DNA from 2 places in the Burkholderia thailandensis E264 genome. Region 2 is predicted to be linked to the other one. Evidence: predicted binding sites of a transcription regulator. Region 2 holds the regulator's gene; the other holds the start of a gene.
What was found. Region 2 encodes sigma-54, which starts transcription at its own class of promoters, with help from an activator protein. Its sites were predicted from a motif close to TGGCANGNAANCTGCTTT; they were not measured.

Region 1: glnA (type I glutamate--ammonia ligase) is a predicted target of sigma-54. The motif match lies at 1,691-1,708, and genes of this name have one in related genera.

What each region holds. Positions count from the first base shown of each region.
Region 1 is NC_007651.1:2,073,033-2,077,074, forward strand. It holds gene BTH_RS21615 (competence/damage-inducible protein A) at 1-663, shown strand, start outside; gene BTH_RS21620 (rhodanese-like domain-containing protein) at 958-1,422, opposite strand; gene glnA (type I glutamate--ammonia ligase) at 1,822-3,237, shown strand; gene glnL (nitrogen regulation protein NR(II)) at 3,404-4,042, shown strand, end outside.
Region 2 is NC_007651.1:536,966-541,007, forward strand. It holds gene BTH_RS14650 (PTS sugar transporter subunit IIA) at 26-535, opposite strand; gene hpf (ribosome hibernation-promoting factor, HPF/YfiA family) at 768-1,127, opposite strand; gene BTH_RS14660 (RNA polymerase factor sigma-54) at 1,277-2,785, opposite strand; gene lptB (LPS export ABC transporter ATP-binding protein) at 2,956-3,732, opposite strand; gene lptA (lipopolysaccharide transport periplasmic protein LptA) at 3,729-4,042, opposite strand, start outside.

The DNA.
Region 1 (4,042 bases), 1.5 Mb from region 2:
CTCGCGCGCACGTTCGCGTCGGGCGACATCGTGTTCTCGACGGGCGGCATCGGCGCGACGCCCGACGACCACACGCGCCAGTGCGCGGCCGCGGCGCTCGGCGTGCCGCTCGAACTGCACCCGGAGGCGAAGGCGCTGATCGAGGAGCGGATCCGCGAGACGCACGCCGACGCCGCGAAGCCCGTCGACCTCGATTCGCCCGAGAACCTGCATCGGCTGAACATGGGCGTGTTCCCGCGCGGCGCGGCGATCATCCCGAACGGCTACAACCGGATCCCGGGCTTTTCATGCGGCGACCATCATTTCGTGCCGGGCTTTCCGGTGATGGCGTGGCCGATGATCGAATGGGTGCTCGACACGAAGTACGCGCACCTGCACCACGCGACGCCGCATGCGGAGCGCTCGCTCTACGTGTTCGAGCTGCCCGAATCGACGCTCACGCCGCTGATGGAGAAGATCGAGCGCGATTTCCCGGGCGTGCGGGTGTTCAGCCTGCCGAGCGTCGGCGACGCGGAAAAGGGCGGAATCTACGCGCGCCGGCACATCGATCTCGGGGTGAAGGGCGAGCCGGAAGCGGTCGCCGCCGCGTTCGTGAAGCTGCGCGAGGGCGTGCATCTGCTCGGCGGCGACATCGTCGAGCCGGCCGAGGCGCCGCGCGCCTGAGCGGGCGGCCGGCGCGGCCCGCGCCGATACGAGACGGCGGGACAACGGACAGACAGCTCTCCGACGCGCGCGGGCCGGATGCTCGGCAGCGCCGACGGGCGCCGCACCCCGTCACGCATGGCCACGCGGCGCCTCACCGGGCGGCACCGGCCTGCACCGGGCGGCACGTTGCCGGCGCCGTCGGCGCGTCTAGGCGCGTCGCGTCATCGCCGTGTCATCGGCCGGCCCGACGATGGCGGGCGGCGGTGCGTAACGCTGTAACGGCGTGCCGATGTGCCGGCGTACGGGTGTGCGTTATGCGCCGATCCAAGGCAGGCCGCGGTGGCACCAGCCCTCGACGGTCTTGCGGTGCCCCTGCGCGTCCTTCGCGCCTTCGAATCCTTCGAGCAGGTCGAACGCCTTCGTGAAGCCGGCCTGCGCGGCGGCGACCGCGGCGAGCTTCGAGCGGGCGGCGCTGCGGCACAGGAACAGGATCGGCTGATCGGGTTGCGCGAGCGTGCGCAACTGGTCGATGAATTCCGCGTTCGGCACGCCGCCCGGGTAGCGGGTCCATTCGACGTGCGCGTACTGGCCGTCGCCGACGATCGGGCGGCCAACCCAGTCGAGCTCCGCGCGGGTGCGCACGTCGATGAGGCGCGCGTTCGGATCGAGCTGCAGCAGCTCGAACGCCTCGGCGGGCGAGAGCGCGCCCGCGTAGTTCAGGTTGCCTTGCGCGCGGCGCGTGTCGGCTTGCGCGTAAAGCTGTTCAAGCGTACTCATGGCGGGAGGTCTCCTGCGGATCAAAAAAGCATTCTAGCGCGCAGGGTGAGCGGCGGCGCCGGCGATATCCGTGATGCGTCGCACTCACCAAAAAGGTGCAAAATACGTGATCGGCACCAACATTGGGATTTTCGAGTGTGCGGAATGCCGCATTGCACGGATAAGGTGCGCGCGCCGTGACGTCCGGGCGCGCCGAAGCCCCGAAAGTGCGCGCTCGGGCCCTGCCGCGGCGCGGTCTCGCGCGCTTCGCGCCGATCTGGCGCATGCATGGCACGGAAGCTGCTATATCCATCCCGTTCCGTTCGAATCGGTTGTACGCGGCAAAGAACGCTGCGCCCAGCAGCTCGCTTAACGAGGCGGTCCCAGTCCGCCGGATTTGTTCAATCAGGAGAAGAGGTTATGAGTAAAACCGTCGCCGACGTCATGCAGCTCGCGAAGGACGAGGACGTCAAGTTTGTCGATTTCCGCTTCACGGACACGCGCGGCAAGGAGCAACACGTGTCGGTGCCGGTGTCGGCTTTCGGCGAGGACAAGTTCGAAAGCGGCCACGCGTTCGACGGCTCGTCGATCGCGGGCTGGAAGGGCATCGAGGCGTCGGACATGCTGCTCATGCCGGACCCGAACGCCGCCTTCATCGACCCGTTCTACGAAGAGTCGACCCTCGTGCTGACCTGCGACGTCGTCGAGCCCGCCGACGGCAAGGGCTACGAGCGCGACCCGCGCTCGCTCGCGAAGCGCGCCGAGGCATACCTGAAGAGCACGGGCATCGGCGACACCGCCTACTTCGGTCCGGAGCCGGAATTCTTCATTTTCGACTCGGTGCAGTGGAACACCGACATGTCGGGCTGCTTCGTGAAGATCAACTCGGAAGAAGCGCCGTGGTCGTCGGCGAAGGAATTCGAAGGCGGCAACACGGGCCACCGTCCGGGCGTGAAGGGCGGCTACTTCCCTGTCGCGCCGGTCGACCAGTTCCAGGACATGCGCTCGGAAATGTGCCTGCTGCTCGAGCAGATCGGCATTCCGGTCGAAGTGCACCACCACGAAGTCGCGGGCCAGGGCCAGAACGAAATCGGCACGAAGTTCTCGACGCTCCTGCAGCGCGCGGACTGGACGCAATGGTCGAAGTACATCATCCATAACGTCGCGCATTCGTACGGCAAGACGGCGACGTTCATGCCGAAGCCCGTCGTCGGCGACAACGGCTCGGGCATGCACGTGCACCAGTCGATCTGGAAGGACGGCCAGAACCTGTTCGCGGGCAATGGCTACGCCGGCCTGTCGGAAACGGCGCTGTTCTACATCGGCGGCATCATCAAGCACGCGCGCGCGCTGAACGCGATCACGAACCCGACGACGAACTCGTACAAGCGTCTCGTGCCGCACTTCGAAGCGCCCGTGAAGCTCGCTTACTCGGCGCGCAACCGCTCGGCGTCGATCCGCATTCCGCACGTGTCGAACCCGAAGGGCCGCCGCATCGAAACGCGCTTCCCGGACCCGATGGCGAACCCGTACCTGTGCTTCTCGGCGCTGATGATGGCGGGTCTCGACGGCATCCAGAACAAGATCCACCCGGGCGAGGCTGCGGACAAGAACCTGTACGACCTGCCGCCGGAAGAGGATGCAAAGATCCCGACCGTGTGCGCCGGCCTCGACCAGGCGCTCGAGGCGCTCGACAAGGACCGCGAGTTCCTGACCCGCGGCGGCGTGTTCACGGACGCGATGATCGACGCGTACCTGGGCCTGAAGGAACAGGAGCTCGCGAAGTTCCGCATGACGACGCATCCGATCGAGTTCGAGATGTACTACTCGCTGTAAGCGACGATGGCGCTTCGTCTCGTCGGCGGACGAAGCGCCGCGGCGCCGACCGGCCTTCGCGCGGCAACCGCGCGCGAAGGCATCGGACCTTGAAAGGGGACGGCGGGACGCCGTCCCCTTTTTGTTCCGCCCGCGACGGCGGTTTTTGACACGGCATCCACGCAAGATGGTTCTGAAGAATCTGATCAAGGCCAGGGCCGGCCACCCGGAGCGCTTGTCGGACGACGACCGGCTCGTGCGCTCGGGGCTCCTCACGGGGCTGGAGGCGTTGCCGACGGTCGTGCTCGTGCTCGACCGGCGCACGCTCAGGATCGCGTTCGCCAATCCGTCGGCGGAGGCGATGCTCGACATCTCGCGCCGGCAGTTGTCGCAGATGCCGTGGAGCGAGATCTTCCCGAACGCGAACGAGCTCGCGACGACGATCGCCGCGATCGGCGAAGAGCGCTTTCATGCGACGCATCTCGACACCGTGCTCGACCGCCCGGGACGCGAGCCGCTGCACGTGCACGCGATCGTCGGCTTCCTCGAGGGCGCGCCGGACTTCGTGCTCGTCGAGCTGTTCGAGAACGAGCGGCAGTCGCGCACCGACCGCGAGGAGCGAATCCACGATCTCACGGCCGTCAACAAGCAACTGATCCGCAATCTCGCGCACGAGATCAAGAACCCGCTCGGCGGGATTCGCGGCGCCGCGCAATTGCTCGAATTCGAGTTGGGCGAGCGCGAGCGCGACGAGCTGCGCGAGTACACGCAGGTGATCATCAAGGAATCGGACCGGCTGCAGACGCTCGTCGACCGTTTGCTCGAA
Region 2 (4,042 bases):
TGGGGAACGAACCGCCCCGATCAGCTTAAGGTTGCCACTGAGTCAGGAGTCGATGCAACTCGTCGCGATCCGGCTCGGTATGCAGGCGCTCGCGCGTGTCGCGATCGGACAGCAACTGGGCGATTTCGGAAAGGATTTCGAGGTGCGCCTGCGTCGCCTGCTCGGGCACGAGCAGGAAGATCAGCAGCGACACGGGCTGGCCGTCCGGCGCCTCGAACGGGATCGGCTCGGCGAGCCGCACGAATGCGGCGAGCGGGTGCTTGAGTCCCTTGATCCGGCCATGCGGAATGGCAACGCCTTCGCCGAGGCCCGTCGAACCGAGACGCTCGCGTGCGAACAGATTGTCGGTGACGGTGCTGCGGGCGATGCCGTTCTGATTCTCGAAGATCAGGCCGGCTTGTTCGAAGACGCGTTTCTTGCTGGTGACGGAGAGGCCGATGACGACGTTCTCCAAAGGCAGGATTTTGGCTAGGCGATTCATGTTGGCAGGCGTAGGGGCGGCCTGGGGTCTCCTCGCGGCGGACTGATTTTCCATGTCGGTCAAAAAGGACGGCGTTAGGCGACGGAAACCTGTGAAGCGCGGCAAACCGGCTCGTCGCCCCCGATAATAACCGAAACATTATAGAGCACTGCAGACGGCGCCGCGCACCGCGACAACTGTCGGGAATCGCGCGGCGCGCGGCGCATCCGCGTCGCGCCGAGGCGATTTGCACAATAAAAAACCGCCCGTCGAGGCGGGCGGTTCGGCTGGCGCTGTCGCGCCGCGATCATTGCGGCGGAAGTTCGATCTGTTCGGCGGTCTGCTGATGCTTGATCGGCTCGTGCGCGTGCGTCTGCAGACGCTCCATGTGCTTGACCACCTGGCGGTCGAGCTTGTCGATCAGCAGGTCGATCGCCGCGTACAAATCGCCGTTCGCGCTTTCGACGAAGATATCCTTACCCTTCAGATGCAGCGTGATTTCCGCCTTTTGCCGCTTGTCCTTCTCTTTGTGATTGTCGACCGTGAGGATCACAGCGCCATCGATGACCTGATCGCTATGGCGTAGCACCCTGTCGAGCTTGGTGATCACGTATTCGCGGATAGCAGGCGTGACTTCGAGATGGTGTCCACTGATCTTCAGGTTCATAGTGCTTCTCCAAGCTAATGACCACCTTCCGCATAGAGGCGGCATGCCTGCCGATTTCGTTGCCGATGCTCGCGGTGAGCGGGCATCGGTCGGCCGGCTTTGCCGTCGACGATGCGGCGGCCGGAAAACGCCCGCCGCGTGGCGACGGGCTACAGAGACTTGCGCAGATTCACCGCCGGGATCTTGAGGGCTTCGCGATATTTGGCAACCGTGCGGCGCGCGACCACGAACCCTTGTTCCGCTAGCAGCTCGGCTATGCGACTGTCCGAAAGAGGGGATTTGGGGTCTTCGGCTCCTATCAGTTGTTTGATGAGGGCGCGGATCGCTGTCGACGACGCGGCACCTCCGGTGTCTGTCGATACGTGCGACCCGAAGAAGTACTTAAATTCAAGTGTGCCGAACGGAGTCAGCATGTACTTGCCGGTTGTCACACGGGAGACAGTCGACTCGTGTAGGCCCAGCGTATCAGCTATTTCCCGCAAAACCAAGGGGCGCATCGCAATTTCGCCGTGCGCGAAGAAATTCTTCTGACGTTCGACAATCGCCTGCGCGACCCGCAGGATCGTCTCGAACCGCTGCTGAATATTCTTGATCAGCCAGCGCGCTTCCTGAAGCTGCTGCTTCAGCGATCCCGCGCTCGGATCGCCCCGGCTGTTGCGCAGGATGTTCGCGTAAAGATGGTTGATACGCAGCTTCGGCACCACTTCCGGATTGAGTTCCGCCTGCCAGCTCTGGCCGGCCTTCTTCACGATGATGTCGGGCACCACGTAATCGGCTTCGGCCTTGCCGTACGCCGCGCCGGGAAACGGCTCGAGCGAGCGGATCAGCGCGTGCGCGTCGCGCAGCTCGTCGTCGGTCGCCTTCAGTTGCTTGCGCAGGCGCGTGAAATCGCGCGCGGCAAGCAGTTCGAGATGCTGCGACACGATATCGAGCGCGAGCGTGCGCGTCGGGGACGGATCCAGCCGCAGCAACTGCAGCTTCAGGCATTCGGACGCGGACCGCGCGCCGACGCCCGCCGGATCGAAGCTGTGCACGAGCGCGAGCGCCGCGTTCAGTTCGTCGACGTCGACTTCGAGCTCCGCCGGCAGATCGGCGAGCACTTCGTCGAGCGACGCGCTCAGGTAGCCGTCGTCGTCGAGCGATTCGATCAGGAACGTGACGAGCGCGCGATCGCGCGGGCTCGCCTGCGTGACGCGCAACTGCGCCATCAGATGATCGCGCAGCGACGTCGAGGTTTCGTGGATCTGCATCGGCGGCAGATCGTCGTCGTCGGATGCGGCGGGGGAGCGGCCGAAGTCGTCGAGATTCCACTGGCTCGCGTCGCCGCCGTCGGCCGAATAGCCGTCGTATTCGTCGACGCCGGCGGTTTCGTCGCGCTCGGTGCGCTCATTCGTCGCAGTCGTGCCGTTCGACGCGCCGGACATCGGCTCGGGCGAGGACGACGCGGGCGTCTGCGCGATCACCGAGCCGTCGGCCGCGACGCGCAGGGGGCTCGCGATCCAGTCGTCGTCGTTCTCGAGCAGCGGGTTCTGCGCGATCGCCGTTGCGACTTCCTGCTGCAGTTCGAGCGTCGACAACTGCAGCAGCCGGATCGATTGCTGAAGCTGGGGCGTGAGCGCGAGATGCTGCGACAGGCGAAGTTGGAGACTGGCTTTCATGGCAAAAGGGAAGTCATACCGGAAGTTTGCCACGAGGGCGGCGCGTTGAGGCATTCGGGATGACGCTCGGCGCGCGGGGCGCGCACGCGCGGCGCGAACCGGGCGTGCGGTGAGGCGGCGCGGATCGCGCCGGGGAAAGGAGGCGGCGGCGGGATCGTGTCCCGCGCCGCCTACATGCGGAAGTGCTCGCCGAGGTAGACGCGCCGCACGCTTTCGTTTTCGATGATTTCCTTCGGCGCGCCGGATGCGAGCACCGAGCCGTCGCTGATGATGTAAGCGTGATCGCAGATGCCGAGCGTCTCGCGCACGTTGTGATCGGTGATCAGCACGCCGATGTTGCGCTGCTTCAGGAATTTCACGATCTTCTGGATTTCGAGCACCGCGATCGGATCGACGCCCGCGAACGGCTCGTCGAGCAGGATGAAGCTCGGGTTGCTCGCGAGCGCGCGCGCGATCTCGACGCGGCGGCGTTCGCCGCCCGACAGCGACAGCGCCGGGTTCTCGCGCAGGTGCGCGATCTGCAGCTCCTCGAGGAGCGCCTCCGTGCGCGCGCCGATCTCGCTCTTCGCCAGCCGCTTGCCGTTGTCGTCGTGCTGCAGCTCGAGCACCGCGCGCACATTCTGCTCGACGGTCAGCTTGCGGAACACCGACGCTTCCTGCGGCAGGTACGACAGGCCGAGCGACGCGCGCTTGTGGATCGGCATCAGGCTGATCGGGCTGCCGTTCAGCGAGATGTCGCCCGCGTCGAGCGGCACGAGGCCGACGATCATGTAGAACGACGTCGTCTTGCCCGCGCCGTTCGGACCGAGCAGGCCGACGACCTCGCCGCTTTTCACGTCGAGCGACACGTCCTTGACGACGGTGCGCGAGCCATAGCGCTTCTTCAGGTTGCGCACGACGAGCGAGCTCGACGTGCCGGCCGGTTGGCGATTGGGGAGCGCGTTCACGGGTTCGGGGCTCCCTGAATGTTGTTCGACGGCGCGAGCTGCGCGGGGCTGCCGGACAGCGGCGCCGGGCCGCCGTTCTTCGGCGTGAGCATCGCGCGCACGCGGCCGCCCGGATTGCCCGGGCCGGCGACGTCCTTGCCGCCGCGCGCCGTGTAGAAGTCGCGCTGGCCGTCGTACGTGATCACGCTGCCGTGGACCGTGTCGGCCACGGTCGACTGGCCCTGCAGGCGGCGCACCGTCGCGTTCGTCGTGAGGGTGGTCAGATCCTGCTTGCCGTCGTAGTCGATGCGCTCGGCATCGCCGTCGATGT